DNA from 2 places in the Cupriavidus sp. 10L43_2 genome. Region 1 is predicted to be linked to the other one. Evidence: riboswitches for the same ligand, from Rfam matches in the RefSeq annotation. Region 1 holds a riboswitch; the other holds the start of a gene.
What was found. A riboswitch is a leader RNA that binds a small molecule or an ion and turns the genes downstream of it on or off. The one in region 1 is predicted to bind glycine.

Region 1 (18,788 bases):
CGTGCTGGAAACGGTCGGCGGCAAGTAAGCCCTGACCGCGCAAGACACAAGGCCGCCGGCTGGCTTTCCTCCGGCCGGCGCGTCTGCCGGACTGACGCCACCCCCCGGGGTGGCGTTTTTTATGCCAAAGCGGATGGGTTTCCCACGCTGTTCTTCCCATGGTCTTTCTCGGCGTTGGCGCATAATCGCGCTTTTGCATACTTTTTCCATAGGAGCCGTCCGTGCAGGAAGTCAGTTATGAGCACGCGATTGCGCTAGCCAACGCCGGGCGCCACGCCGAGGCGCTACAGATCGCCGACCAGCTTTGCGAGGCCCATCCCGAGGTGGTCGACTATGCCGCGCTGCAGGCGCAACTGCATGCGGACCAGGACGATGTGCCCGGCGCGCTGGCTGCGCTGGAAGCCGCCATGGCCCGTCTGCCCGAGCTGTCGCTGGCACCGGTGCACCGCTGGGCGTCGCGCGGCGCGCTCGCCCATCTCTACGGCACGCTGCTGATGCGCCAGGGACAGGACGCCGAGGCGCTGCCCTGGCTACACGAGGCCGCGCGCCGCAACGGGCTGGCCTCGGGCGAGTGGGCCGCGCATTTCTACGCCGGCTTTGTCGCCTTCCGGCTCAACGATTTCGCCCGCGCGGGCCGCTACTGGCACGATCTGCTGTATCGCGCGCCGGACCTGGGCGCCGCCGACATCCTGCCGCTGGTGCAGGACTACGTAGACCGCGCCGACGCCGCCAGCCAGCTTGGCGAGCCGCTGATGCGCATCTGCCTGGCCCGCATCGCGCTCGATTCCCCCGAATTGCTCGACCTGACGCCGGAAGCCGGCGACGCCATGGCGGGCATGGAGGCCGAGCGCGTGCTGGCCGAGCACCCCGATCACCCCGAGGCGCGCCGCCTGCGCGCCCCGCTGCGGCTGGGCAGCGACCGCGCCGGTGCGCTGGACGACCTGGCCACCTACCTGCGCCAGCGGCCGGACCCGCAGGCGCAGGTACGCGACCTGACCTGGCGCTATCAATCTGCCGACGCAGCGCCGGGTACGCCCCCGGCGTGGCAGGGTTTCGCGATGACCGCCGATGCCGACGACGGCGCTGCCTACTTCCACGCCGCCACGGCGCTGGGGGCCTTCATCGACGAGGTGCCGGCGTCCGAGGCGACCCTGAAGCCGATGCTCGAGGCCACCTGCCGCAAGGGGCTGGAGCGCTTCGAAGCCTACTTTTCCACAGGCGAGGGCGATGCCGACGGCCACGGCGGCAACGCCGACCCGCACCTGTACTCGCTGCTGTGCCGGCTGACGGCGCGCCTGCTGCCGGCCGATGCCGTCCATGTCGAGGAAAAGGTGGCGCTGCACCGCAAGGGCATGGCCGCGAGCGATTTCATCGACCATTGGATCGACCTGCTCGACGCTCACGCGTCGGCGGGCCAGCACAAGCAGGTGGTGGAGCTGGCCGGCGAGGTGCTGAACCGCTACCCGGTGGAGCGCAATCCGGCCGATGTCACGTGGGCGTTCAGCCGGCTCGTGGCCGCCTGGCGCGCGCTGGGCGGGCGCGATGCCACCGAGTCCGCCCGCGCTGCCATCACCCATATGGACGCCCGGCTGGACGCGCTGCCCGTGGAGGCCCGCACCGCCGGCGCCCACGCCATGGCGCACGCGCGCGCCCACTATGCGGCGTTGCTGCAGGCGGGCATGGCAGCGATGGACGAGCACGACAAGATCGACGCCCTGGGCGAGCTCGAAGCCCTGCAACGCCGCTCCTTGCTGGTGGAGGACGCGTGGCTGTTCAATCACTTCGGCCAGATCTGGCACGAACTGGCCGAGCCGGCCCGCGCGCTGCCGTTGTTCGAGCGGGCGGTGTCGCTGACCGAGGGCGATCCGGCCGACCAGGCCGCGCCCCGCGCCCAGCGAGCCCGGCTGCTGACGGAGATGGAGCAGTTTCCGGAAGCGCTGACCGACTTCCAGCTCGCCTTTGCCGCCCGTGCCGACTGGGACGCCGAAACGTGGCTGCACGCCGTGCTGGCGGCGCTGGGCATGGGCCAGCGCGAGACGGCGCTGGGCTGGTTCGAGCGCGCCCGCACGCTCGGCGCGGACAAGGGCCGCACCCGTCCGCTGTACGCCAAGGCCGAGGCCGGCCTGAAGGCCACCCGTCCGAAGTGGAAGGTGTGGGGCGTGTAACTTCGGAACGGCTCGCGGGGGCTCCGGGCGCTGAAACAGGTCCGGAAAACCGTCCCCGATTCTGATTCTTGAAAGACCTACAAAACGCCATCGACGACGATGGCGTTTTTTATTGGAATTTGCTGTAAGTTGCCGGCGTCTTCCACGTAGGGTCGGACAAAGCCCGACACTGCAACCCAAGTGCTTCCGTTACCATGTCGGCCATGAACGGATTGAGCCAACTTTTCCCGACCCTGCCGCTGGCACCGGGCGGCCTGTTCTGGGTGGGTCTCGCGCTGGTGGGCGCGGGCCTGGCCGGAGAGGTCTGCCGCCGCTGGCTGGGCCTGCCGCGCATCGTCGGCTACGCGGTGGTGGGGCTGTTCGCCGGCATGCTCGGCCGCAGCATCGTCGACGACAACATGATCCTGCAGACGCGGGTGCTGATCGACATGGCGCTGGCCCTGGCCCTCTTCGAACTCGGGCACCGGCTGTCGCTGTCGTGGCTGCGCGCCAACCGCTGGCTATTGTTTACCAGCGCGGCCGAAAGCCTGCTGACCTGGGGGCTGGTCTCCACGGTGCTCCAGTGGCTCGGGGCGTCGCCGGGCGTGGCGATCCTGGCCGGAGGCATCGCGGTCAGCACCTCGCCCACCATCGTGCTCCAGCTCAAGAACGAGTTGCGCGCCGAGGGGCAGGTCACGGAACGGCTGATGGCCATGGCGGCGCTGAACAGCATCTACGCGGCGGCCATCGTCCAGGTGGCCACGGGTTGGCTCCATTCCGAATACGGCAATATTGGCGCGGCGCTGCTGCATCCGCTCTACCTGCTGGTGGGCTCGTGCCTGCTGGCGTGGGTGGTCGGCAAGCTCGGGCACGCGCTGTACGCGCGCATGTCCGCGGACGATCACTACAGCTTCCTGGTGCTGGTGGGGCTGGTCCTGTTCACGCTGGCGCTGACGCGCGTCCTAAAATTGTCCATGCCGCTGACGCTGATGCTGGCGGGCGTGGTCTTCAAGCACCAGGACCGCCAGCCGCACGTGTGGCCAGCGCACTTCGGCAGCGCCGGGAGCCTGCTGATCATCGTGATGGTAGTGTCGCTGGGCCTGCCGCTGACGGCGCACGACTGGGTAGTCGGCGGCACGCTGGCCGTGGCGCTGGTGGTGATGCGCCATGTGGCGAAGCTGGCCGGCGTGGTGTCGCTCGGTTCGTTCTCGGGCCTGAGCCTGCGCCAGTGCATGGCGTTGGGGCTGGCGCTGGCGCCGATGTCGGGGCTGGCCTACCTGCTGATGAACGACGTGGCGCGCCTGTACCCGAGCACCGGCGGACCGCTGGCATCGATCATCCTGTGTGCGCTGGCCATCGAACAGCTGCTGGGGCCGGTCATCGCGTCCTGGGCGCTGCGCTATGCTGGCGAGGCGCGTGACAATGGAGGAGGGCGCTGATGTCGCTCGAACCGTTCAAGCATTCCGAGGCGCTGACGTTCGGCGTGGAGCTGGAACTCCAGCTTGTGAACCGTCATGACTATGACCTCGCGCCCTTCGCGCCGGACCTGCTGCGTGCGGTCAAGGGCGCCCAGCACGCGGGCGACATCAAGCCCGAGATCAGTCCGTCGATGATCGAGATCAGCACCGGCATCTGCCGCGACTACGCGCAGGCGCTGGAGGAACTGACGGTCATGCGCGACCTGATGACGCGCGCCTCCCGCTCGCTGAACCTGGGCATCTGCGGCGGCGGCACCCATCCGTTCCAGCAGTGGTCGGACCGGACCATCTCCGATTCGCCGCGCTACCAGTACATTTCCGAGCTGTATGGCTATCTCGCCAAGCAGTTCACGGTGTTCGGCCAGCACGTCCATATCGGCTGCCCGAGCGCGGACGAGTCGCTGTTCCTGCTCCACGCCATCGGCCGCTACGTGCCGCACTTCATCGCGCTGGCGGCGTCGTCGCCGTACGTGCAGGGGGTGGATACCGGCTTTGCCTCGGCGCGCCTGAACTCGGTGGCGGCCTTCCCGATGAGCGGCCGCGCACCGCATGTGCTGACGTGGGACGCCTTCACCGCCTACTTCAACAAGATGCGCAACACGGGCGTGATCGAGAGCATGAAGGACTTCTATTGGGATATCCGTCCCAAGCCGGAGTTCGGCACGATCGAGGTGCGCGTGATGGACACCCCGCTGACCGTGGAGCGCGCCTGCGACATCGCGGCGTACATCCAGGCGCTGGCGCGCTACCTGCTGCTGTCACGGCCGTTCATGCCGCAGGAAGACGACTACCTGGTGTACACCTTCAACCGCTTCCAGGCGTGCCGCTTCGGGCTGGAGGGCGAGTACGTGCATCCGAACGAACTGACGCGGATGCCGATCTCGGATCATATTTTGTCGATTTGCGACGCGCTGGTGCCGCACGCGGAGGCGCTGGGGTCGCTGAAGGCGCTAGAAAATATCCGCGCGCTGGCTTCGAGCCGTGACAACGACGCGCACTGGGTGCGCACCGTCGATGCCGATGCGCACAGCCTGCGCGAGACGGTGCGGCGTACCTGCGAGCGGTGGGAGGCCTGACGCCGACGGCGGGCCGGGGTGACTGCACCGCTTATTGAACGGTATAGCCCTTGCCACCCATGCAAGCCTTCCACGCCTGGTAGTAGCTGCCCATCGCCTGTTGCTGGCTCGCGGCGTTCTGTTCGTTCGCCGCCTGCACGTTACGGCGTTCCTGCCGGTTCCGCGAGCCGCCCGCCATGGTCCCGACGGCGGCTCCGGCCGCCGCACCCTTGCCGGCATCGCCCGCAACTGCGCCAATCACGGCGCCGCCCGCTGCCCCGCGCGCCGCGCCTTGCACGCGCTGGCCGCCCTGGGCCTGCTGGGGCGGCGGGGCCTGGGCCACCACTGCGGGGTCTATCCCGGTTTGTTGTTTGGCCCAGCTGTAGCACTCCCCGTCATCCTTGGATTGCTGCTGCGCGGACTGGCCCTTGGCCGGATAAGCCACCGGTTTCGACTGTGCCTGCACGCCGGCTGCGGCCAACGCGATTGCCGCGCCGAGCACCATCCCCCATCGCTTGCTGTGATGCATGATGTACCTCCTCCGGCGGGGCCATGTGCCCGCGTGTGCGGTCTCAGTATTGCAGCGCAGGGGGCGAAGTCAAATGAATTCCTTCGTGCCGCGTATTAGGCGTTTGCAGGGGTCAGGTCGGATACACCGGCTCGCATCGGATCTCGGATTTCACCGAATTGGCGATGAAGCAGGCGTCGTGCGCGGCGTGGTGCAGCTGATCGATGTCGGCGCGGGTCGGCAGGCGCTCGCCCGAGAACGTAACGTCGGGACGCAGCGTCACCACGGTCACCGCCATGCGGCCTTCGGCGGTCTTGGCCAGCGTGCCCACGGACTTGTCCACATAGCGATCGACCACGAAGCGCTGCTTGGCGGCCAGCGCCAGGAACCACAGCATGTGGCAGGCCGAAATCGACGCGATCAGCATTTCCTCGGGATCCACCGCGCTGGCATCGGACATCGGCGGCGGCACCACGTGTGGCGACGCCGAGCCCGGCACTTCCGCGCCGCCGTCGAACCGCAGCACATGCTTGCGGCTGTAGCGGTTGCTCACGAAATCCTGATCGCCGCGCTCCCACGCGATCTCGGCACTGTGCTCGGCCATGCTGGTCACTCCGGGTAGTAGAAGAACGAAAAATCAGATGCCGTGCGGCACGCTTTCCCCATCTCGCCCGGTCACGAGCCCCAGGCGCTGGTTCGCCGGCACGGCGATATCGATCAGCTTGGGGCGGGGCAGGTTGAGGTTGCGCATCATGACGATGAACTCGTCGCGCGAGCGCCCCGCCACGCGGCTGTTGTGGGCGCGCTCATGGCCGATGGTCGACTGGGTGTGGCCCTTGTAGTCGTGGGCGGGGTAGACCAGCGTGTCGTCGGGCAGGCGGAAGAGCTTCTCGGTGAGGCTGTCGAACAGCGTGCCGGCGTCGCCGGACTGGAAATCGGTGCGCCCGCAGCCGTCGATCAGCAGCGCATCACCGGTGAAGATGCGGCGCACCACGCCGTCCGGCGTGGCTTCCTCCCAGAGGTAGCTCATGCTGCCGGCGGTGTGGCCGGGGGTGTGGATCGCGCGAAGCACCTGCTTGCCGAAGCTGACGGTGTCACCGTCGATCAGTTGTTTCAGCGCAGGCTTGATGTCGCAGCCGGACGGCGCGGCGGTGTTGGCGCCAGTCTGCAGGGCGAGTTGCCCGGCGGAGGTGATGTGGTCGGCGTGCGCGTGGGTCTCGACAATCCAGACCAGCCGCGCGCCAGTCTCGCCCAGCAGCGCCAGGTCACGCGCGTACTGCCGGTCCACCGGATCGATCAGCAACGCCTCACGCGTCTCGGCGTCGATCAGCAGGTAGGTGAAGGTGGACGAAGTCTCGTCGAACAGCTGATGGAAGGTCTGCATGGCCGTTTTCTTCTTGGCAAACCGGGGGTGCCGCCATGATACGCCGGCGCCTGCTCAACATTCCACGATATTCACCGCCAACCCGCCGCGCGCCGTCTCCTTGTACTTGGTCTTCATGTCGGCGCCGGTTTCGCGCATGGTCTTGATGACCGAATCGAGCGAAACATAGTGGGTGCCGTCGCCGCGCAGGGCCATGCGGGCGGCGTTGACCGCCTTGACGGATGCCATGGCGTTGCGTTCGATGCACGGGATCTGGACCAGGCCGCCGACCGGGTCGCAGGTCAGGCCGAGGTTGTGCTCCATGCCGATCTCGGCCGCGTTCTCGACCTGCTCCGGCGTGCCCCCGAGCACCGCCGCCAGCGCGCCGGCGGCCATCGAGCAGGCCACGCCGACTTCGCCCTGGCAGCCGACTTCGGCGCCCGAGATCGAGGCGTTGAGCTTGTAGAGCAGGCCGATGGCGCCCGCCGTGAGCAGGAAATCGACCACGCCGGCGCGGTTGGCGCCGGGGATGAAGCGGTCGTAGTAGTGCAGCACGGACGGGATGATGCCGGCCGCGCCGTTGGTCGGCGCCGTGACGACGCGCCCGCCGGCGGCGTTTTCCTCGTTGACGGCGATGGCGTAGAGGTTGACCCAGTCCATCACGGAGAGCGGATCGGACAGCGCCCGCTCCGCGTGCAGCGTCAGTCCCCGGTACAACTCGGGCGCGCGCCGCCGTACCTTGAACGGCCCCGGCAGCTCGCCATCGGTGCGGCAGCCGCGCGCCACGGATTGCTGCATCACGTCCCAGATATGAAGCAGGCCATCGGTCACTTCCTGCTCGGGCCGCCAGGTCAGTTCGTTCTCCATCATGAGCCGGGCGATGGACTTGCCGCTCGCGTGCGCCATCTCCAGCATCGCCCGGCCGCTCCGGAACGGGTGCGGCAACTGCCGCTCGGCCGCCAGGATCTGGGTGTTCGGCGCGCCGGCCGTGACCACGAAGCCGCCGCCCACGGACAGGTAGCGTGCCTCGCGCAGCGGCGTGCCCTCCGCGTCGAAGGCGTGGAATTTCATGCCGTTGGGATGCTCGGCCATGGCCTCGCGCCGGTAGAACACGATGTGCTCGCGCTCGACGAACGGCACCTCGTGCGTGCCGAGCAGGGCCAGTTTGCGCTGGGCGCGTAGCGTGGCCAGCCGGGACTCGATGGTTTCGGGGTCGACGGTGTCGGGCGCCTCGCCCATCAGCCCCAGCATCACGCCCTTGTCGGTGCCGTGGCCCTTGCCGGTGGCGCCGAGCGAGCCGTATAGCTCCACGCGCACGCTGCCCACCTGGGGCAGCAGGCCGTCCCGCTCGAGCCCGTGCGCAAACATCAGGGCCGCACGCATCGGCCCCACGGTATGCGAGCTGGACGGCCCGATACCTACCTTGAACAGATCGAAAACGCTGACAGCCACGGGGAACTCCGGTAGGGGGCGGCGCGCAGGGCGCAGGGGCGGGGAGGCCGTCGGGAAAGTGGTCGGGTGTCGGGTCAGAGCGACATATCGGCATCGGGCCGGCCGGGCTCGCGCCACATGGCGTCGATGGCGGGCCTTGCGTGCCCGTCCTCGGACTTTTCCTTCTGGATCACGCTAATCGTGCCGTCTGTCTCAAGAATAGCGAAATGCACGTCTTCCACACGCGCGCAACCGTTGCGGCGTAGCGCCTTCTGCAGCTCGCGCGGTGTGATGCGCTCCCGGCGCATCACATCCTGGAAGATCTCGCCCTGGTGAATGATGATCTCGGGCCGGCCTTCCACCAGCGCCTCCAGGAGGCGGCTGCGCCAGGTGCCGTAGCCCACCAGCACGTCGGCGCCGAACAGCGTGGCGGCCAGGATCAGCCCGGCGGTGACGGAGTTGTCGCCGCCGTTCATGGCGTTCTGCACCGCGTTCGAGATGATCAGTAGCAGCACCAGATCCAACGGCGACAACTGGCCGATCTGGCGCTTGCCCGACACGCGCATCAGGAACAGCAGCGCGGCGTAGACGATCAGCCCGCGCAGCACGAATTCCCACCAGGGGGCGCTCAGATTCCACATGGACTAGACCTCCGCTAGGGATGGTGTGCTGCACGCCGGCCCGGGGGGCCGGGGCGGGAGGCGCAAAGCGCGCCAGCGGCGTCCGGGCAGGCCGGACGCCGCCAGACACGGCGCCTTAGTCCTGCGCGTACTCGCTCATCGGTACGCAGGCGCAGAACAGGTTGCGGTCGCCGTACACGTTGTCCGCCCGGCCCACCGGCGGCCAGTACTTCTGCGTGCGCAGCGAGGCAATGGGGTAGGCCGCTTCCTCACGCGTGTACGCGTGGGTCCACTCATTGGCGGTGATCACGGCGGCGGTGTGCGGCGCGTGGCGCAGCGGGTTGTCGTCGCGGTCAAAGCTGCCGTCCTCCACGCGCGCGATCTCGCCACGGATGGCGATCATGGCGTCGATGAAGCGGTCCAGCTCGTGCAGCGCCTCGCTCTCGGTCGGCTCGATCATCAGCGTGCCCGGCACCGGGAAGCTCATGGTCGGGGCGTGGAAGCCGTAGTCCATCAGGCGCTTGGCCACGTCCTCGTTGCTGATGCCGGTGGCCTTCTGCAGCGGGCGCAGGTCCAGGATGCACTCGTGCGCCACCAGACCGTGCTGGCCGGCGTAGAGCACCGGGAAGTGCGGCGAGAGCCGGCGCGCCACATAGTTGGCGGCCAGGATGGCGTTCTCGGTGGCGGCGGTCAGGCCGGCCGAGCCCATCATCGCGACGTACATCCACGAAATCGGCAGGATGCTGGCCGAGCCGAACGGCGCGGCCGAGACGCCGCCGATGCCGTTGTCGTCGCGGCGATAGCCCACGCTGTCCTGGTTCGGCAGGAAGTCCGCCAGGTGTGCGCCCACGGCCACGGGGCCCACGCCGGGGCCGCCACCGCCGTGCGGAATGCAGAAGGTCTTGTGCAGGTTCAGGTGCGAGACATCGCCGCCGAACTGGCCCGGCGCGGCGGTGCCGACCATCGCGTTCATGTTGGCGCCATCCACGTACACCTGGCCGCCGTGCTGGTGCACGATCTCGCAGATCTGCTGCACGCCCTGCTCGAACACGCCGTGCGTGGACGGGTAGGTGATCATGATTGCGGCGAGGTTCTGGCTGTGCTGCTCGGCCTTCTTCGCCAGATCCTGCAGGTCGACGTTGCCGTCGGCGTCACACGCCACCACCACCACCTTCGTGCCGGCCATCTGGGCCGACGCCGGGTTGGTGCCGTGCGCGGACGAGGGAATCAGGCAGATGTCGCGATGGGCTTCGCCGCGGCTGGCGTGGTACTTCTGGATGATCAGCAGGCCGGCGTACTCGCCCTGCGAGCCCGCGTTCGGCTGCAGGCTCACCGCGGCGTAGCCGGTGGCGGCGCAGAGCATGGCTTCGAGCTGGTCGATCATCTCGCGATAGCCCACGGTCTGGTCGAGCGGGGCGAACGGGTGGACCTTGCTGAACTCGGGCCACGTCACCGGAATCATCTCGCTGGTGGCGTTGAGCTTCATGGTGCAGGAGCCGAGCGGGATCATGGTGCGATCCAGCGCGAGGTCCTTGTCCGCCAGCGAGCGCAGGTAGCGCAGCATCTCGTGCTCGGCGTGGTGCGTGTTGAAGACCGGGTGCGTCAGGTAGGCGCTCTGGCGGGCCAGTGCGGCAGGGAAACCATCGCCGACGGCGGCCTCGGTCGCATCGAAGGCCGGCACCGGCTTGCCGTGCGCGAAGATCTCCCACAGCGCGACCACGTCCTCGCGCGAGGCGGTCTCGTCCAGCGAGATGCCCACGCGGGTGGCGCCGATATGGCGCAGGTTGATGCCGCGCGCGGTGGCGGCGGCGTGGATCGCCTCGGTGTTGAAGCCGGTGTCCAGCGTCAGGGTGTCGAAGAACGTGGCGTTGACCGGCGTCACGCCCATCGCCTTCAGGCCGGCGGCCAGCGTGGCGGTCAGGCGGTGCACGCGCTGGGCAATGCGCTGGAGGCCCTGCGGCCCGTGGTACACGGCGTACATCGACGCCATCACGGCCAGCAGCACCTGCGCGGTACAGATGTTCGACGTGGCCTTCTCGCGGCGGATGTGCTGCTCGCGCGTCTGCAGCGCCAACCGGTACGCCTTGTTGCCCTGCGCGTCGATGGTCACGCCCACCAGACGGCCCGGCATCGAGCGCTTGAATTCGTCCTTCACGGCCATGTAGCCGGCGTGCGGGCCGCCGAAGCCGAGCGGCACGCCAAAGCGCTGCGAGTTGCCCACGGCCACGTCGGCGCCCCATTCGCCCGGCGCGACGATCAGCGTCAGCGCCAGCAGGTCCGCCGCCGCCACCACCAGCCCGCCAGCGGCGTGCACGGCATCGGCGATGGCACGGTAGTCGGCCACATCGCCGTTCACGCCCGGGTATTGCAGCAGCACGCCGAAGGCATGGGCGCCGGCGGCCTCGGCGGCGGGGCCGACCTTGACCTCGATGCCCAGCGGCAGCGCGCGCGTGCGTACCACTTCCAGCGTCTGCGGCAGCACGTCGTCCGCCACGTAGAACGTGTTCGAGGCGTGCTTGTTCACGCGCTGGAGCAGCGTCATCGCCTCGGCGGCAGCGGTGCCTTCGTCCAGCATCGACGCATTGGCGATGTCCAGCCCGGTCAGGTCCGTGACCATCTGCTGGAAGTTCAGCATCGCCTCCAGGCGGCCCTGCGAGATCTCGGGCTGGTACGGCGTGTAGGCCGTGTACCAGGCCGGATTCTCGAAGATATTGCGAAGGATGACGCCCGGCGTGAGCGTGTTGTAGTAACCCTGCCCGATGAAGCTCTTGAGCACGCGGTTCTGGTTCGCCAGCCCGCGCAGCTTGGCCAGCGCGGCTTCCTCGGTCAGCGGCTCGGTGAATTCGCCGAGCGGCATGCCGTCGCGGCGGCGGATGGCGGCGGGCACCACGGCGTCGATCAGCGCGGCGCGCGTCTCGTAGCCGAGCACCTTGAGCATGTGTTGCTGTTCGGCGGCATCCGGGCCGATATGACGGGCGGCGAAGGCGTCGCGCGCCTCCAGTTCGGCCAGCGTGGGCCGGCTACCTTGGGCGGCGTTCATGGGAAGAGGGGCGTTCATGGCAAGTGTCTCGTGGGGCGGGGCGGCAGGTGGTCAGCCTGGCCGCCGCGCGGGCATCTCGGGCGCCGTCTCCTGGCTCGGGAGACGGCTGGTGCAGCGCGTCAGGCGCCGACGCTGGCCTTGTAGGCGTCGACGTTCATCAGGCCGTTCACATCGTCGCCATTGGCCGGCTTCAGCTTGAACAGCCACGCGTCGAAGGCGTTGGCGTTGACGGATTCCGGCGCGGCGCTGGCGGCCTCGTTCACGGCGATGACTTCGCCGGCCACCGGGGCGTAGATGTCGGAAGCGGCCTTCACGGACTCCACCACGGCCAGCGCGTCGCCGGCGCCGACCGACTTGCCCACTTCGGGCAGTTCCAGGAAGACGATGTCGCCCAGCGCGTCCTGCGCGTGGTCGGTAATGCCGATCGTCAGCGTGCCGTCGGCTTCAACGCGCACCCATTCGTGCGATTCGGTGTACTTCAGGTCAGCAGGGAAATTCATGACGGATTCTCCGGGAATGCAGTGTTTGTCTTGTTTCGGTTCGCCTGCCGGGGCCAGCCGGGCAGGCGTGATGGCGACCGTTGGTGTCAGCCGGGCGGATGCCTCAGCTCACGAGTGCCTTGCCATTGCGCACAAACGGCAGTTTAACCACAGTCGCGGTCAGTTTGCGGTCACGAATCTCGACCTGGACCTCGGTGCCGGGCACAACGCCCTGCGGCAGCCGGGCAAACGCAATGGATTGGGAGAGGGACGGGCTGAAGGTGCCGCTCGTGATCTCGCCGTCGCCGGCGGGGGTGATCACCTTCTGGTGCGCACGCAGCACACCGCCCTTGTCGCGCAGGATCAGGCCGGCAAATGTCTTATGTTGTCCGGCCGCCAGCAGCGCCGACTTGCCGATGAAATCGCGCTCGCTCTGCAGGTCGACGGTCCAGGCCAGGCCGGCGTCGAGCGGCGAGGTGTGGATATCCATGTCCTGGCCGTACAGGTTCATGCCGGCTTCCAGGCGCAGCGTGTCACGCGCGCCCAGTCCGGCCGGGCGCACGCCCACGGACTGCAGCTTTTCCCAGATGCCGGCCACGTTCTCGGCCTCCACCACCAGCTCGAAGCCGTCCTCGCCGGTGTAGCCGGTGCGGGCCACCATCAGCTCGCCGACCATCGGGTCCCGCACCACCACCGCGTTGAACGGCTTGAGTGCGTCGGCCGGCTGGGTCGACGGGAAGGCCTCATGCACCTTGGCGCGCGCGTTCGGGCCCTGCACGGCGATGATCGCCAGCTTGCCCACGCCGGCCGGCGCCACGTCGCCCCGGCGCGGGGTGATCGTCACGCCGCTGCCGGTGGCCGCGTTGCGGGCCGTGATCCATTCGATGTCGCCCAGCGCCGTGCTGGCGTTCACCACCAGGCGGAAGCGGTCTTCGGCGAAGAAATAGACGATCAGGTCGTCGATGACGCCGCCCTTTTCGTCGAGCATGCACGCATACAGGGCCTTGCCCGGGGTCTGGAGCTTGTCGACGTTGTTGGCCAGCAGGCCGCGCAGGAAGGCGCGCGTGTTGGGGCCGGACAGGTCCACCACGCACATGTGCGAGACATCGAACATGCCGGCATCGCCGCGCACCGCGTTGTGTTCCTCGATCTGGGAGCCGTAGTTGACCGGCATGTCCCAGCCGCCGAAATCGACCATGCGGGCACCGAGCGAGCGGTGGATGGCGTTAAGGGGCGTGGCCTGGAGCGTCATGGGAAATCCTCTGGAGCGAATACGGCAGCGAAAACGAAAAAAGGGTCATCCGCCGTGGGGATCGATGGCAATGCCACCAATCCGCCGCGGCGGATGACCCCTCTGTCCTCGATACCTGAGAGATTACGATGCAGCTTGCCGCATCGCGCGCCCCTTCGGTGGACACGCTCGCCATGCGTTGGCACGGGCGGGTGTCGCTCTCCAGAGTGCGGCATGCATCGTGTGCATGTTGCATGCCGATCCGACCGGTCCGTGGTGCCTGAGAGTTTTCGGGTGATACCCCTTCGGCGGCGCAATGGCTGCGCGCTCTCCCGGTTGGATGCGCGTGAATGTACGGGACGGGTTGACCTTTGTCAACGCGGCGCCGACGCCACCTTGCTAGGCGCCGGGGAGGGGGCTGGCTGTAATTCCTGCCGCCTGAGGGTAAGGACTACCCGCGCCGGATCAACGATCCTTCGTGACGACGTTACCCACCACGCCACCCACCGCCGCGCCACCCACCGTGCCGAGCGCGCTGCCGTTGGTCAGCGCCGCGCCGCCGAGCGCGCCAACGCCCGCGCCAATGGCGGTGTTGCGGGTCTTGGGGCTCATGTCCGCGCAGCCGCCAAAGGCCGCCAGCGTGACACCGATCAGCGTGATTTTCGCCAGGGTTCGCATTGTTTTCATGATCGCCTCCGAATGTGCCGAATTTGTCATCAGGACGGCGTCGCCGCCGGTCCCGCATGACCGTATGAGGCAATCTCCATGCCCCGGATGTCCCCTCGGACGTCACTTTTACGAAGTGTTACCGCGATGAAACACTGGTAGCACTCGCGTCCTTGATGTCCGTCATCAGGCACCGGCGCAGGCCACCCTGCGTGTTAACATCGACGCCTTTCGCGCGCCTGCCAAGCGTGCGCCATCCGGCACCCGCCCACCCATGACCCACGGACTCAACGCCGCCCAATCCGAAGCCGTTCGCTATCTGGACGGGCCCTGCCTCGTCCTCGCGGGCGCCGGGTCCGGCAAGACGCGCGTCATCACGCAAAAGATCGCCCACCTGATCGAGGACAAGGGCTTCGAGCCGCGTCACATCGCCGCCGTCACCTTCACGAACAAGGCGGCGAAAGAGATGCAGGAGCGCATCGGCAAGCTGATGGAGGGCAAGACCACGCGCGAGGGCAAGCGGATTCCGCTCAAGCAGCTCACCGTCTGTACCTTCCACTCGCTCGGCGTGCAGATTTTGCGGATGGAGGCGGAGCACGTCGGCCTGAAGCCGCAGTTCTCGATCATGGATTCGGACGACTGCTTCGGACTGGTGCAGGAGCAGCTCGCCACCACGGACAAGAAGCTGATCCGTAGCGTGCAGGGCACGATCTCGCTGTGGAAGAACGGCATGATCGATCCGGAGACCGCGCTGGCCCAGGCCGCCAATGCCGACGAGCACCAGGCCGCCATGGTCTACCGCAACTACGTGGCCACGCTGCACGCCTACCAGGCGGTGGATTTCGACGACCTGATCCGCCTGCCCGCCGAGCTGTTCGCGCGCGACGAGGCCGTGCGCCTGAAATGGCAGAACCGCCTGCGCTACTTCCTCGTCGACGAATACCAGGACACCAACGCCTGCCAGTACGCGCTGCTCAAGCTGCTGGCCGGCGGCTCGCACCTGCGCGCGCCGGCGTTCACGGCCGTGGGCGACGACGACCAGGCCATCTACGGCTGGCGCGGCGCCACGCTGGACAACCTGCGCGGCCTGCAGACCGATTTCCCGGACCTCAAGGTCGTCAAGCTCGAACAGAACTACCGCTCGACGGTGCGCATCCTGGAGGCGGCCAACGCGGTCATCGCCAACAATCCCAAGCTGTTCGACAAGAAGCTGTGGTCGGAGCACGGCATGGGCGACCCCATCGCCATCCATCCGATGAACGACGAGGAGCACGAGGCCGAGTCCGTGGTGTTCCGCCTGTCCGCCCACAAGTTCGAGCGCCGCGCGCAGTTCCGCGACTACGCCATCCTGTATCGCGGTAACCATCAGGCGCGGCTGTTCGAGCAGATCCTGCGGCGCGAGCGGATTCCGTACGTGCTGTCCGGCGGCCAGAGCTTCTTCGACAAGGCGGAGATCAAGGACATCTGCGCCTACCTGCGGCTGATCGCCAATCCGGACGACGATCCCGCGTTCATCCGCGCCATCACCACGCCCAAGCGCGGCGTGGGCAACACCACGCTGGAGGCGCTCGGCACGTTCGCGGGGCAGGCCAAGGTGTCGCTGTTCGAGGCCGCCATGATGGGCGGCATCGAAGGCAAGCTCCAGCCGCGCCAGCTGGAGCCGCTGCGCGTATTCTGCGAGTCGATGGTGCGCCTGGCGGACCGCGCCAAGACCGATCCGGCCACCGTGCTGCTCGACGACATGATGGCCGGCATCCACTATGAATCGTACTTGTACGATACCTTCGACGAGCGCCAGGCCCAGTCGCGCTGGACCAATACGCTTGAATTCCTCGACTGGCTCAAGCGCAAGGGCACGCGCCCGGAACCCGAGGCCGGGGAGGGCGAGGCCACCGGCTTCGACAACGCCGACGGCTTTGGCGACGAAGGCAAGAACCTGCTCGAACTGACACAGACCGTGGCGCTGATGAGCATGCTCGAAGGCCGCGAGGAAGACCCGGACGCGGTGCGGCTCTCCACGCTCCACGCGTCCAAGGGCCTCGAATATCCGCACGTGTTCCTGGTGGGCGTGGAGGAGGGCATCCTGCCCCACGCGCGCGAGGACGAAGACATGAGCGACGAGAAGATCGAGGAAGAGCGCCGGCTGATGTACGTTGGCATCACCCGCGCCCAGCGCAGCCTCCAGATCAGCTGGTGCAAGAAGCGCAAACGCGCCCGGGACACCTACTCCTGCGAACCCTCGCGCTTCATCGCCGAAATGAAACTCGAAGAAGCGCCGGCTCCCGTCGACGAGACCCCGGCCATGAGCCCCAAGGACCGGCTGGCCAATCTCAAGGCGCTGCTGGGTACGCCGGGCGCACCCGGCAAGCCGGTGACGGGTTGAGTCGCATCCCCTACCAAGCATCACCGCCGATACAAGGCAGACAAGACCGCGCGCCTCGCGCTTTCTAATATGGCGACGCGTCAGACGCCTCGGCGACTGGCGCCGTGCCGCGCCTGCCCTTCGGTTAGCGGTGCGGCTGGGTACGCTTGCGTGCCTGGCTCTTCCCTGTTGAACGCTCCCGGCGCGGCAGTGCCGGGGGCGTCGTTTTGTCAGGCGAAGTTATCCACAGCGCACGTATCGAACCTGATACAAAGCCGCCACAGCGCGAATATTGCAAACTGGTACAGTTGACCGCCGGTCGTTGCGCAGGCCGTCGCCCGCCGGCGTTTCCCATCCCTCCCGCTTTGCCATGGACCTCACTCCCGCCTTGCCTACCCGCCTGCTGATCGTCGACGACGATCCCCAGATCCGCGCCATGCTGGCCGAATACCTGGCCACGTTCGGCATGGCGGCCGATGGGGCCGAAGGCGGGGCGTCGATGCGCACGGCCATGGCGCAGCATCACTATGACCTGGTCATCCTGGACCTCTCGCTGCCCGGCGAGAACGGCCTGACGCTGTGTCGCGAGATCCGCGAGCGCACGGACATCCCCGTAATCATGCTGACCGCCCGCGCCGAACTGGCCGACCGTGTGGTCGGGCTCGAGGTGGGGGCGGACGACTACGTGACCAAGCCGTTCGAGATGCGTGAACTGGTGGCGCGCATCCACACGGTGCTGCGGCGCAGCCGGGCCGATGTGCGTCGTTCGGCACCTACCCCGGCGGGGCACGAGGTCAAGTTTGGCGCGTGGCGGCTCAACACCACGCTGCGCCAGTTGCTCGACGAGGAAGACACGGTCGTGCCGCTGTCGAACGCCGAGTTCCGCCTGTTGCTGACCTTCATCGAGCACCCGAACCGCGTGCTGGATCGCGAACTGCTCATCAACCAGGCACGCGGTCGCGACCTCGACGTGTTCGATCGCAGCATCGACCTGCTGGTCTCGCGCCTGCGCCAGAAACTGCGCGACGATCCGCGCGACTCGGCGCTGATCCGCACGGTGCGGGGCGAGGGCTACGTCTTCACGGTCAACGTGGATTCCTGACGCATGGCCGCGTCCCCCCCGCCGCCGAACGCCACCGCCGGCGTCCGGACAGACCCCACCATGCGGCGCCACCTTTTCGATTCGATGTTCCTGCGGCTGTTCCTGGTCATGGCCGCGATCATGGTGGCCGTGCACGTGCTTGGCGTGACCGTCATCGAGGGCCTGTTCCCGCGCCCCGGCTCGCCGCGCTGGGAGGAACGCATGCGCGAGGCGGCCTCGGAGGCCGCCGCCGCCGGCAAGCCATTCCACCGCCCCGAGCCGTCGCAGCGCGGCCCGCGTTTCGAGGAAGACGAGGAGGCGGGCGAGGGCGGCCCGGCCGGGGAGCGCGGCATGTTCCGTCCCGGCCATCCCGACCGGCGCGGGGAGCCGCCCGGACCGCAGCGCCACTTCCCCCCCTGGCACGGACTCTGGCCCCTGCATCCTGGCCTGATCTTCCAGTTCATCGCCATCGTGATTTCGTCGTGGGTGGGCGCGCGATTGCTCGCGCGGCCGGTGCAGCGGCTGGCCACCGGTGCGAACCGGCTGGCCCAGGATGTGCACGCCCCGCCACTCGACGATGATGCGGGTCCGGCCGAAGCGCGCGCCGCCACCAAGGCGCTGAACCTGATGCAGCAACGCATCCGCACGCAGCTGGCGCAGCAGTCGCGCTTCCTGGCGGCAGTCTCGCACGACCTGCGCACGCCGCTCACGCGCATGAGCCTGCGCATCGAGCGCATCGAGGACAACGACGTGCGCTACCGCCTGCGGCAGGATCTGGCCGAGATGAACGGGCTGATCGACGCCACGCTCTATTACCTGCGTGACCGCGACGACGGCACCGGCCCGCGCCAGCGCGTGGACGTGCAGGCGCTGCTCCAGGCCATCGTCGACGATGCCGAGGAACTGGGGCAGGACGTGCGGCTCTCCGGCACCGCCGCGCCGCTGCTGGCCTACCCGGCGGAGTTGCGCCGCGCCGTGGTCAACCTCGTCGAGAACGCGCACCGCTACGGCGGCGCCGCGCATATCGTGCTGACGGACAGCCCCGAGCGCGTGCAGATCGACGTCTGCGACAACGGCCCCGGCATTCCGCCGGCCGAGTTGCAGCGCGTGCTGGAGCCGTTCTATCGCGTGGAGTCGTCGCGCAGCCGGGCTACCGGCGGCGTGGGGATGGGGCTGTCGATTGCCGCCGATATCGTCAATCGCCATGGCGGCGAGCTGACGCTGGACAACCGCGTCGAAGGCGGCCTGCGCGTGCGCATCACGCTGCCGCGCGACTAACTAATAGATATAGCGGCGCGCGGGTCAGGCGCGCTGCGGCACGCCCGACTTG
Region 2 (10,181 bases), on a different contig from region 1:
GGTTGAATCGCAGGATGCCGCGCCGGCTGGCCTGCCGGTAGCCGTGCGCGCCGAGCCAGCTGCGCCAGTGCAGCCACGGGCGCGGGTCATCGAATTCCAGCAGGGGCAACTGGGCGAGGTCTTCCACGGCGGTCAGCCGGTGCGCGCCGAGCGAGGGATGGGCGACCGGGGCGATGGTCTCGTCGAACAGGCGGATCGCGTCCGCCGGGGCGTCGGCCTCGCGGCAATAGCGGATGGCGAGGTCGATGCCGTCCGCGCGCAGGTCGCTGATCTGGTTGCTGGCGGAGAGCCGCACGTCCAACTGCGGATGGGCGCGCTGCAGGCTGCCCAGGCGCGGCAGCAGCCACAGCCCCGCCACGCCGATGCTGGCCGTCACGGTCACCGGCTGGCGGCCATCGCGCTTGCGCAGTTCGCCGGCCACGTCCTGGAGTTGCTGCACGGCACCATCGGCGCTGCGGAACAGCCGCTCGCCTTCGAGCGTGAAGGCCACGCCGCGATGCTGGCGCACGAACAGCCGAACCTGGAGGTGGTCTTCCAGCGCGCGGATCTGCCGGCTGACGGCGGACTGCGTCAGGCACAGGTCGTCCGCTGCCTGGGTGATGCTCATGCGCCGGCCCACGGCCACGAAGCCCTTGAGCAGATCGAGCGGGAACAGCCGGGCGAGCGGGACGGACATGGCGGGATGGGTGGGGAAGGTGTTGGGATTAAAGCACGGCTCGGCCCCCGCTGCCATGACCACCACGCATGGCAGGAGGGCGGAAATGTCGCTTGAGCCTGCGCCCCCGATCGCCTGAAATAGAGCGATCTCCCAACCCGATCGTCCCATCCTCCCGACATGACCCAACGCCCCGCCTCCCATGCCGCCGGCGCATTGCCGACCGGTTCGCCACCCTGGTGGCGCACCGCCTGGTTCCTGCTGCTGGCCGGCGGGCTGGTGATGGGGCTGGCGCTCGGTGCGCGCCACGTGCAGGGCCTGTTCATGCTGCCGATCATCACGGACCGGGGCTGGACGCGCGAGACCTTCGCCTTCGCCATGGCCGTGCAGAACCTGACCTGGGGGCTGGCCCAGCCCTTCACGGGCATGGTGGCGGACCGCTTCGGCTCCGCCCGGGTGATGCTGGCCGGGCTGTCGCTGTACGCGGTCGGCCTGTTCCTGATGGCACAGGCGGCCACGCCGGCGGCCTTCGTCTGGTCGGCGGGGCTGTGCGTGGGCGTGGCGCTGTCCGGCACCACCTTCGGCGTGGTCTACGGCGCCTTGAGCCGGATGATCGCGCCGGCGCAGCGCAGCCGGGCGCTGGGGCTCGCCGGAGCGATGGGTGGCATCGGCCAGTTCCTGCTGGTGCCGGGCGCGCAGGTGATGATCCTCCAGGCCGGCTGGCGCGGCGCGCTGGTCATCCTGGCCGTGACCGCCGCCGCCATGCTCCCGCTGGCGCTGCCATTCCAGGATCGGACGCACCCCGCCAGCGGTGCCGGTGCCGGGGGCGCCCAGCCTCCGCTGCTCGGGGCGGTGCGCGAGGCCTTCCGCCATTCGGGCTTCTGGCTGCTCAACCTCGGCTTCCTCGCATGTGGCTTTCAGCTGGCTTTTATCGCCAATCACCTGCCGGCCTACCTGCGGGACAAGGGCATGCAGCCGTCCGAAGGCATGGCGGCGCTGGCGATCATCGCGCTGGCCAATATCGCCGGGACGTACTGGTTCGGCGTGCTGGGCGGGCGGCATTCGCGCAAGTATCTGCTGGCCGGTATCTATTTAGTACGAACGGCGGCGATGGCGCTGTTCGTGCTGCTGCCCCTCAGCGCCGCCACGCTTTACGGGTTTGCGGCGGTGATGGGCTTCCTCTGGCTCGGCACCGTGCCGCTGACCAGCGGCATCGTCTCGCAGGTCTTCGGCGTGCGCTACATCACCACGCTGTTCGGCTTCGTGTTCTTCGGCCATCAGCTTGGCTCGTTCCTCGGGGTCTGGCTGGGCGGGGTGGTGTTCGAGGCCACGCGCTCCTACGACCTGGTGTGGATGGGGGCGATGGCGCTCGGGGTGGTGGCCGCCGCGCTGCACTGGCCGATCGACGACCGGGAGATCGTCCGCGCGGGCTGGCCGCAGCCGCAACGCTGAGTTCGGCCGGCTGGGCTATGCTTGGCATGGACTCTGGAGACATGCCATGCCCAACCCGATTTCCGGGCGCGCCGTCCGCGTCGCCCTCCTTGCCGCCCTGGCCGCCGTGGTCCTCGGCGGCTGCGCCACGCTCCAGCCGGTGCAGACCGCCCAGTCGATGCTCGGCAGCCCGCAAAGCTCGGTACGCGAGACATTCGGCAACCCGACCGAGACCTACCAACTGGCCGACGGCACCCAGCGCTGGATCTATTCCAAGCAGCCCTACGGCTTCGAGGTCTACGCGGCCGACTTCGACGCCGCCGGCAAGCTGGCCGGCTTCCGCCAGACCCTGACCGAGAAGGAGATCTACGAGGCGCGCCCCGGGATCTGGACCAAGCGCGACATCGCCGAGCGCTTCGGCCTCCCGCGCGAGCCGGTGCAGTACTTCGCCCTGATGAAGCGCGAGGCATGGAGCTATCGGATGTACATGGCCGGCAACCTGCCGGCGCACTTCAGCGTCTATTTCGATGACGCCGGCGTGCTGGACCGCACCATGATCATCATGGACTCGCGCGGCGGGGACCGCAGCCGCTCCAAGTAAGTGAGGGCGATGGGGTGGCGCCCCGGCTAGCCCCTATAATGGGGCGCCTCCGCCATGTCGGGCGCGGCGGCTATTATCAGGTTCCCCGCCGTTCTCATGCCCTCGTACCCTCTTGTCCTTTGCCTGACCATAGCCGTGGTGTGCAGCGTGGGCATGGTTATCGCCACCTGGCCGCGCCGCGACGATCCCACGATCAAGGCTTTCCTCGTGCTGGCCGGCGGCGTGGCCATCTGGAGCGGCGGCCGGCTGCTCGAAGTCAGCTCGACCGATCTGGACGGGCGCATCTTCTGGGCCAAGGCCCAGTACGCGGGCATCGTGATGGTGCCCATCGGCTGGCTGGTGGCGATGATCCACCTGAGCCGGCCGCGCTACGTGGTGCCGTGGTCGCGCCTGTGGCTGCCGGTGCTGGCCGCCGTGGCGTCGGTGGTGCTGGTGCTGACCAACGAGCGGCATCACCTGATCTGGACGCGCATCGACATGATGCCGGCCGGCGTCTCGCCGGGCGCGATCTTCCACCATGGCCCCGGCTACGTGGTGGTGGCGGCGTGGACCTACTTCATGCTGCTGCTAAGCCTGGTTTTCCTGCTCACGGCCGAGGTGCCCAATGCGGCGCTGACCCGGCGGGGCCGGGCCATCGTGGCCAGCAGCCTCACCTTGCCGCTGCTCACCCACATGGCCTACCTGCAGCGCTGGACCAGCCCGCTCGGCGGCGACCTGACCCCGGCCACGTTTTCCCTGATGACGGTGGTGGTCTGGATCTGTGCGCTGCGTACCCATCTGGACGACATCGGCCACTACGCGCGGCTGCGCGTGTTCGACACGATTGGCGACGGCTGCGTGATCGTCGACGCGAAGGGGCGGCTCGTCGAGTTCAACCCGGCCGCCCTGCGGCTGGTGCCCGACCTGCGCCGGGGGCAGCCGATGCCGGCCGTATGGGACGAGGCGCTGCGCCAGCCGCGCGAGGCGGGGGCCGACGTCGGCGCCATCCCCTACATTCCCCAGGGCGCGCACTACGAGGTGACGGCGGAGCCGGTGATGCGGCTGGACGGCAAGCGCATCGGCACGCTGGTCTTCATGCGCGACATCAGCCGCTACCAGTCGCGCGAACTGGCGCTGACGGCCCAGCTCGGCCAGACCGAGGCGAAGCTCTCGCGCGTGGAGGCGGACCTCGACATCGACGCGCTGACCGGCATCCCCAACCGGCGTTTCTTCCAGCGCGAGTCGCTGCTGGCCGTGACCCGGGCCTACGAGGCGGGCGAGCCGATCGGGCTGCTGATTCTCGATGTGGACCTCTTCAAGCAATACAACGACCTGTACGGCCACCCCTGCGGCGACGATTGCCTGCGCCGGGTGGCGACCGCGCTGACCAGCGTGCTGGTGGGCGAGCAGTTCTGCGCGCGGCTGGGCGGCGAGGAATTCGCGGTGGTGCTGCCGGACGCCTCGCAGGACGAGACGCGCAACGTGGCGCGCCGCATGGTGGCGGCGGTGCGCGACCTGGAGATCCCGCACAACGGCACGCCAGTGCAGCCCTTCGTCACGATTAGCGTGGGCGCGGCCTGTACGGTGCCGGACGCGCCACGGCTGGAGCCGCTGTTGCACCGCGCGGACAGCGCGATGTACCAGGCCAAGCGCGCCGGGCGCAATCGCTTCGTCCAGGACGGGAAGATCTACATGGGCCTGCAGGCATAGTGGCACGCGCAGGGGCTTGCAAAATCCGCAAGCTCCTGTAGAATGCGCCGCTCACCTTGCCCAGGTGGCGGAATTGGTAGACGCACTAGGTTCAGGTCCTAGCGGTGGCAACACTGTGGAGGTTCGAGTCCTCTCCTGGGCACCAAGATTGAAGAAAAAGGCCCCGCGCAAGCGGGGCCTTTTTCGTTGGCGCGATGGTTGTCGCCCCTCTCCCTCAGGGAGAGGGGCGGGGGAGAGGGCTGGCGGTTCAGGCAGCGATATCGCGTCCGGTCACGCCGGCCCTCTCCCCCAACCCCTCTCCCGCAAGCGGGAGAGGGGAGAAAGCACGCGGTACCGCCGCCAGCCGGATGACATCGCCCACCATCTCGGCCGTCATCGCCGACAACGTCCACCCCAGATGCCCGTGCCCCGTGTTGTAGAACACGTTGGCCTGCCGGCCGCGCCCCACGCGCGGCATCATGTTCGGCATCATCGGCCGCAGCCCTGCCCACGGCACCACGCTGCGCGTGCTCACGCCGGGGAAGCAGGTGTTGACCCAGTCGATCAGCGGCCGGATGCGGTCCGCGCGGATGTCGCGGTCGATGCCGTTGAACTCGGCCGTGCCGGCCACGCGGAAACGGTCCACGCCGAGCCGGCTGGTCACGAGCTTGGTCTCGTCGTCGAGCAGGCTGACCGTGGGCGCCGCAGCCTGACTGGCGGCGTCGGGCAAGTTCACCGTGATCGAATAGCCCTTCACCGGGTAGATGTTCACGCGGTCGCCCAGTTGCGTGGCGAACTGCCGGCTGGCCACGCCGGCGCAGATCACTACGGCGTCGAAGGTTGTCGAACTTGTCTGATTACCGTCGCGGACGGCGATGGTGGCCGTGCGGCCGTCCGAGTTGACCGACTGCACGTCCTGGCTGTAGCGCGTGACCACGCCCAGCCGCTGGGCCGCCGCGGCCAGGCCGGAGGTGAACTTGTGGATGTCGCCGGTGGCGTCGCTCTCGGTGTAGTAACCGCCGTAGTACTGGCCGGCCAGCGTCGGCTCGATCGCACGCATTTCCTCGGGCGTGACCGCGCGGCGCGGCAGGCCGCCTTCGGCCAACAGCCTGGAGACCTCGCCGGCATGGTCGAAGCCGGCCTTGTCCCGGTAGATATGGAGGATGCCCTGCCGCTTGAGGTCGAAGTCGATGCCTTCCGCCTCGGCCCAGCCGAACAGGTGCGCGCGGGCGGCGATGGCCAGGCGGGCGGTCTCGATCGTGTTGGCCCGGTAGTGCGGCATGGCGGCGATGAACGCGGCGAACCAGCTCAGCTTGTGCCAGGTGGGGCGGGGGTTCACGAGCAGCGGCGCGTCGTTGCGGAGCATCCACTTGATGCCCTTGACCAGCGTGGAGCGGTGGGTCCAGACCTCGGCGTTCGACGCGGAGAGCTGGCCGCCATTGGCGAACGAGGTTTCCATGGCGGCGTAGCGATGGCGCTCGAGCAGTGTGACCGCGAAACCACGTTTGGCGAGGGCGTAAGCGGTCGTCACGCCGGTGATGCCACCGCCGATGACAGCGATTGTCTTCATGTTGTCAGGTCTTCCAGGACGTCGTGGATGGGGGGTACGTGGCGCACCATGCGCGACGCACGCCCCCTCTGTCCTTGACCTGAGAGATTCACGATGCGCGCGGGCGCATCGCTTGCTCCTTCGGTACCGTCGGCTGACGCGAGCCGGGGTTCTTCAGAGTGCAATGGCGTTACCGGTCCTTTGGCCTGAGAGTTTCCGGGGCGGTTGCTCCTTCGGCGCCGGCCTGCCGGGCGGCAGGCACAGTCTCTCCCGATAACGCGGGTAAAACGGGTATGGCGGGTGATGCGGTATGACGGGGCTACTATGCCACGGGCGGCGCCGGCGCGGCAACCCCCGGCTAGTCGAGGCTGCGCGGCTTGCGGCCGGTAATCATCGCGCCAATCAGGTTTTCCTTGCCGGCCACGCTGGTAACGATGGCCACCAGCGCGTGCACCACCACCAGCCCGAGCAGCGTGTTGGAGAGCCAGCGATGGATGTCGATGGGCCAGTCCTCGCCCCAGAACGGGTCGAGGCGGGAGAGCCAGCCGGTGACGGCGAGCAGCAGGATCAGGGTCCACATCGCCAGCATCATCACCGCGCCGAGCGGGGTGTGGCTGATGAAGCGCGGCGTGCGGCGCCGGGCCATGGCCCGGGCATGGGCCAGCACGCCGGCGGGGCGCGGCAGCCAGGCGCGGAAGCGCGCGTGTTCGCTGCCGATGAAGCCCCAGAGAATGCGAAACAGCACAAGTCCGGCGGCCACGTAGCCCAGCACGCGGTGCATCTGGTCGCCGGAATCGTCGATGAGGTCGTAGCAGACGATGGCCGCCACGCTCCAGTGCGTGAGCCGCACCACCACGTCCCAGACGCGGAGCGTGGTGGTATGGCGCAGCTGGCCGGCCGGCACCGACATGCTTACTTCTCGATCTCGGACTTCACGATGTCGAGCGTCTTCGTGTCGAAGTAGATCTCGGCCTTCTTGCCGTCCTTGGTGGTGCCATAGATCTCGTAGCAGTTGCCGTCCACCTTGAACTTCTTGATGTTGTAGCCCTGGGCCGCGATCTTGGCCTTGGCGTCGGCCTCGGGCATCCATTCGGACTTCGGATGCTTGTCGCACTTGGCGCCCGCGAAGGCCCCCGTGGAAAACGCACCGGCGATGAGAAGTACGGCCACTTTCAGCATTGCAGCTCCCGCAAGAAGCCCCATCCGGGGCGGATGCCGGAATCGTACGCGGTAACAAGAACAATTCCCAATCAATGTTTTCCCGCACGATGACCTGCATCAAATGCCGTGCGCGCCGCCCGGCGCGGCGGCTATCGGCGTGAACGTCGGCAGCGGGATTGTCCGGGCTGTGGGACAATTCCGCCTCGCCCACACGGCGTGGGTGACGAAGGTGTCTGCATGAAATCGATCGACTGGAAAGACTGGGAAATCTTCTGCCGCGTGGTGGAAGGGGGCGGCTTCACGCAGGGCGCCGAACTGGCGGAAGTGCCCAAGTCATCGGCCAGCGCGGCGGTTGCCCGGCTGGAAACCCAGCTTGGTGTGCGCCTGTTCGAGCGGACCACGCGGCGCGTGCGCGTGACCCAGCGCGGCCAGCAGCTCTATGACCGCGTGGCGCCCCTGTTTGGCGAGTTGCGCGAGATCAGCGCCGAGGCCGCCTCGGTGAGTGCCGAGGTCAGCGGCACGCTGCGCATCGCCACGCCTTACGAGGTGGGTTCGCAGCACCTGTCCGCCTCGCTCTCCAGGTTACTTAAGCTGCACCCGTCGCTGCATGTGGAACTGGACATGAGCTGGGACCAGCCCGACCTGATTCGCCACGGCTATGACCTCGCCTTCGTCATGACCGACACCAACCTCCACGACAGCTCGTTCGCGAGCAAGCGCGTGGTGCTGATCGAGCGTGCGTTCTATGCGGCGCCCGCGCTGATCCGCGAGCACGGCCTGCCGCGCGCGCCGCAGGACCTGAAGGGCTGGCCGACGCTCGGCAACCTCGACGATGTGCAATGGGAATTCCTGCGCGATGGGGTGGAAACCTTCGCCATGGACGTCTCGCCGCGCATCTCCACGCATAACGCTGAAGTCCGGCTCAAGGCCGCGCTGGATGGGCTGGGCGTGGCGCGCATGTCGCCCCGCTTCGTGCACGAGCATCTGGTGCACGGCCAACTGGTGCGCGTGCTGCCCGGCTATACGTCGTCGCCGCTGAAGGTGTACGTGCTGATGCCCGCGCGCAAGCTGATGCCGCCGAGCGTGCGGGCCTTCCTCACTGTGCTCGAGGAAACGCTGGGCGTGCCGGAGACCCGGCGCCCGGCACCGCGCGCCAAGGCGCTGGGGGGCACGGATGGATCGGACAGCGCCGACATCGCCGATACCCCGGACGGTGACGGCGGCGCGGTGGTGATCGGGCTCGACTGAGTTTCCAGGCGAGCCGGTCGGTCAGTAGGGCTGGTCGCCGGGACGGATGTCGAAGCCGAGCGTGTCGGCGATCTCGAGTATCTCTTCGTCGTCTTCGCTGCGCGTGATCCAGCCGCCGTAGGCGTCGCCGCCGGTATCCCAGTTCCAGAGCGTGTAGCCGGCCATGCGTAGCTGCGTGGCGACGATCTCCATCAGCTCGGGCACGCTCGTGCCCTCCAGGAAGTCTTCGTCCTCGGTGTCCTCGGTGCCCCAGTCCACCTCGAGGTCGATCCGCTCGCAAAGCTGGTTCAGGCAGCCGATAAAGGACTCGGCGTCTTTCCAGTCGACATAAAAGCCGGATTCCCAATCGATGATGTCCTTGACCTGCCACAGCAGGCCGGCGGCATCGATCTCGTCTTCCTCGGCGTCTTCCAGCGCTTCCTCGAACAGCGAAAACTGCCGGCTGGTCTGGGCGCTGTCGCCGAGGTTAATCAGCGCGAATAGCCGGCTGATGGCGTCTTGCGCGTCGTCGTCCAGTTCAATTGCCATCTGCTCCTCCTCTGGCTTCGGTATTCATATCCGTCAGGCTGCCACGTTCACGATTTCGCGCTGGCCGCGAGGCGTCACGCGCAGGGCGCGCGACGTGTCCGTACGCTCAATCCACCCGCGTGCCAGCAGGCTGTCGAGCAGCGCCGCGCCGAGCGCCCCGCCCAGATGGGGCTTGCGTTCGCTCCAGTCCGGGCAGGTGCAGGCGAACTGCCGGCGCTTGCGGCGGGTGGCGCCCAGGTCGATGCCAAGCTGCCCCATCGCCTCCGCGCCGGGGGCGCTGAGGTCGACGGCGCTGCCCGACACGATCAGCCAGCCCGCATCGGACATTCGTTCGAAAAGACCCACCGCAAGTTCCCCAGCCAGATGGTCATAACAGGTGCGAGCCTGCCGCAGCGCCGGCGGCGCCGTGCGGGAGACCGGCACGACACGCACGCGCGGCGGCTGGCTGGCCAGCGACGCCGACGCAAGCGCCTCGATGGCCACACCAATTTCCGGCGTGGCCAGCCGGTAATAGCGATTGCGCCCACGCGTCTCCACGGCGAGCAGGCCGCCTTCGGACATGCGGGCGAGATGGCCGCTGGTGGACGAGGCCGACAGCCCGGCAATCATCGCCAGTTCGCCGGCCGGCCGCGCGCTGCCATCCATCAACGCCCACAACATGGCCGCACGGCCGGGGTCGGCCAGCAGCCCAGCAAGCTGGCTGATGCCAGGAGCGTATTCCATAGTTCAGTGCGGAGTGAAACGACGGATGAAGTATAGAGCGAGATGCGTACAACCATATAGTGGACAAACTCAACGATATAAAATACTATGTCCACAAATATCCAGGCAGTTCTAATAAAGGAGGCATGATGTTGCGCCTGATGATGTACTCGCTGTGGACGGCTGCCCTGTTGACGGTCAGCCCTGCGCAGGCGGCCTATCCGGACCGGCCGATCGTTCTGGTGGTGCCGTTCGCGGCCGGCGGGCCGGCTGACGTGATGGCGCGCACGCTCGCCAAGTCCATGACCACGCGGATCGGGCAGACGATCGTCGTGGAGAACCGGCCCGGCGCCGGGGGGCTCGTGGGTATCTCGGGCGTGACGCGTGCCACGGCAGACGGCTATACGCTGGGCATGGCCGGTACGGGCGCGATGGTCTACGCACCGTTCATTTCTCCCAAGATGCCATTCGACCCGCTCAAGGACGTGGCCTACCTGAGCACGATGGTCTCCACCCCGAACCTGCTGGTGGTCAATGCCAGCTCTCCCTTCAAATCGGTCGCGGATCTGCAGGCAGCGGCCAAGCGCGAGCCGGAGAAGTTCACCGTTGCGTCTGCGGGCGTGGGTAGCAGCACGCAC

Region 2: another riboswitch for glycine. It lies ahead of AC1DEL_RS01860 (D-amino acid dehydrogenase); the one in region 1 lies ahead of gcvT (glycine cleavage system aminomethyltransferase GcvT).

What each region holds. Positions count from the first base shown of each region.
Region 1 covers NZ_JBFTJE010000015.1:103,428-122,215, reverse strand. The annotation lists gene AC1DEL_RS20230 (branched-chain amino acid ABC transporter substrate-binding protein) at 1-28, shown strand, start outside; gene AC1DEL_RS20225 (hypothetical protein) at 222-2,165, shown strand; gene AC1DEL_RS20220 (cation:proton antiporter) at 2,360-3,583, shown strand; gene AC1DEL_RS20215 (YbdK family carboxylate-amine ligase) at 3,583-4,698, shown strand; gene AC1DEL_RS20210 (glycine zipper family protein) at 4,730-5,206, opposite strand; gene AC1DEL_RS20205 (OsmC family protein) at 5,319-5,789, opposite strand; gene AC1DEL_RS20200 (MBL fold metallo-hydrolase) at 5,823-6,569, opposite strand; gene AC1DEL_RS20195 (L-serine ammonia-lyase) at 6,624-8,000, opposite strand; gene AC1DEL_RS20190 (DUF421 domain-containing protein) at 8,075-8,620, opposite strand; gene gcvP (aminomethyl-transferring glycine dehydrogenase) at 8,736-11,657, opposite strand; gene gcvH (glycine cleavage system protein GcvH) at 11,759-12,139, opposite strand; gene gcvT (glycine cleavage system aminomethyltransferase GcvT) at 12,243-13,370, opposite strand; glycine riboswitch at 13,463-13,585, opposite strand; glycine riboswitch at 13,607-13,694, opposite strand; gene AC1DEL_RS20170 (glycine zipper 2TM domain-containing protein) at 13,815-14,036, opposite strand; gene AC1DEL_RS20165 (UvrD-helicase domain-containing protein) at 14,290-16,398, shown strand; gene AC1DEL_RS20160 (response regulator) at 16,748-17,479, shown strand; gene AC1DEL_RS20155 (ATP-binding protein) at 17,540-18,736, shown strand; gene AC1DEL_RS20150 (ABC transporter substrate-binding protein) at 18,761-18,788, opposite strand, start outside.
Region 2 covers NZ_JBFTJE010000001.1:426,349-436,529, forward strand. The annotation lists gene AC1DEL_RS01835 (LysR substrate-binding domain-containing protein) at 1-676, opposite strand, end outside; gene AC1DEL_RS01840 (MFS transporter) at 836-2,107, shown strand; gene AC1DEL_RS01845 (hypothetical protein) at 2,154-2,687, shown strand; gene AC1DEL_RS01850 (histidine kinase N-terminal 7TM domain-containing protein) at 2,784-4,376, shown strand; tRNA gene AC1DEL_RS01855 (tRNA-Leu) at 4,435-4,521, shown strand; gene AC1DEL_RS01860 (D-amino acid dehydrogenase) at 4,624-5,925, opposite strand; glycine riboswitch at 6,089-6,187, opposite strand; gene AC1DEL_RS01865 (cytochrome b/b6 domain-containing protein) at 6,263-6,814, opposite strand; gene AC1DEL_RS01870 (PepSY domain-containing protein) at 6,817-7,083, opposite strand; gene AC1DEL_RS01875 (LysR family transcriptional regulator) at 7,303-8,313, shown strand; gene AC1DEL_RS01880 (DUF6630 family protein) at 8,335-8,841, opposite strand; gene AC1DEL_RS01885 (ArsR/SmtB family transcription factor) at 8,875-9,564, opposite strand; gene AC1DEL_RS01890 (Bug family tripartite tricarboxylate transporter substrate binding protein) at 9,690-10,181, shown strand, end outside.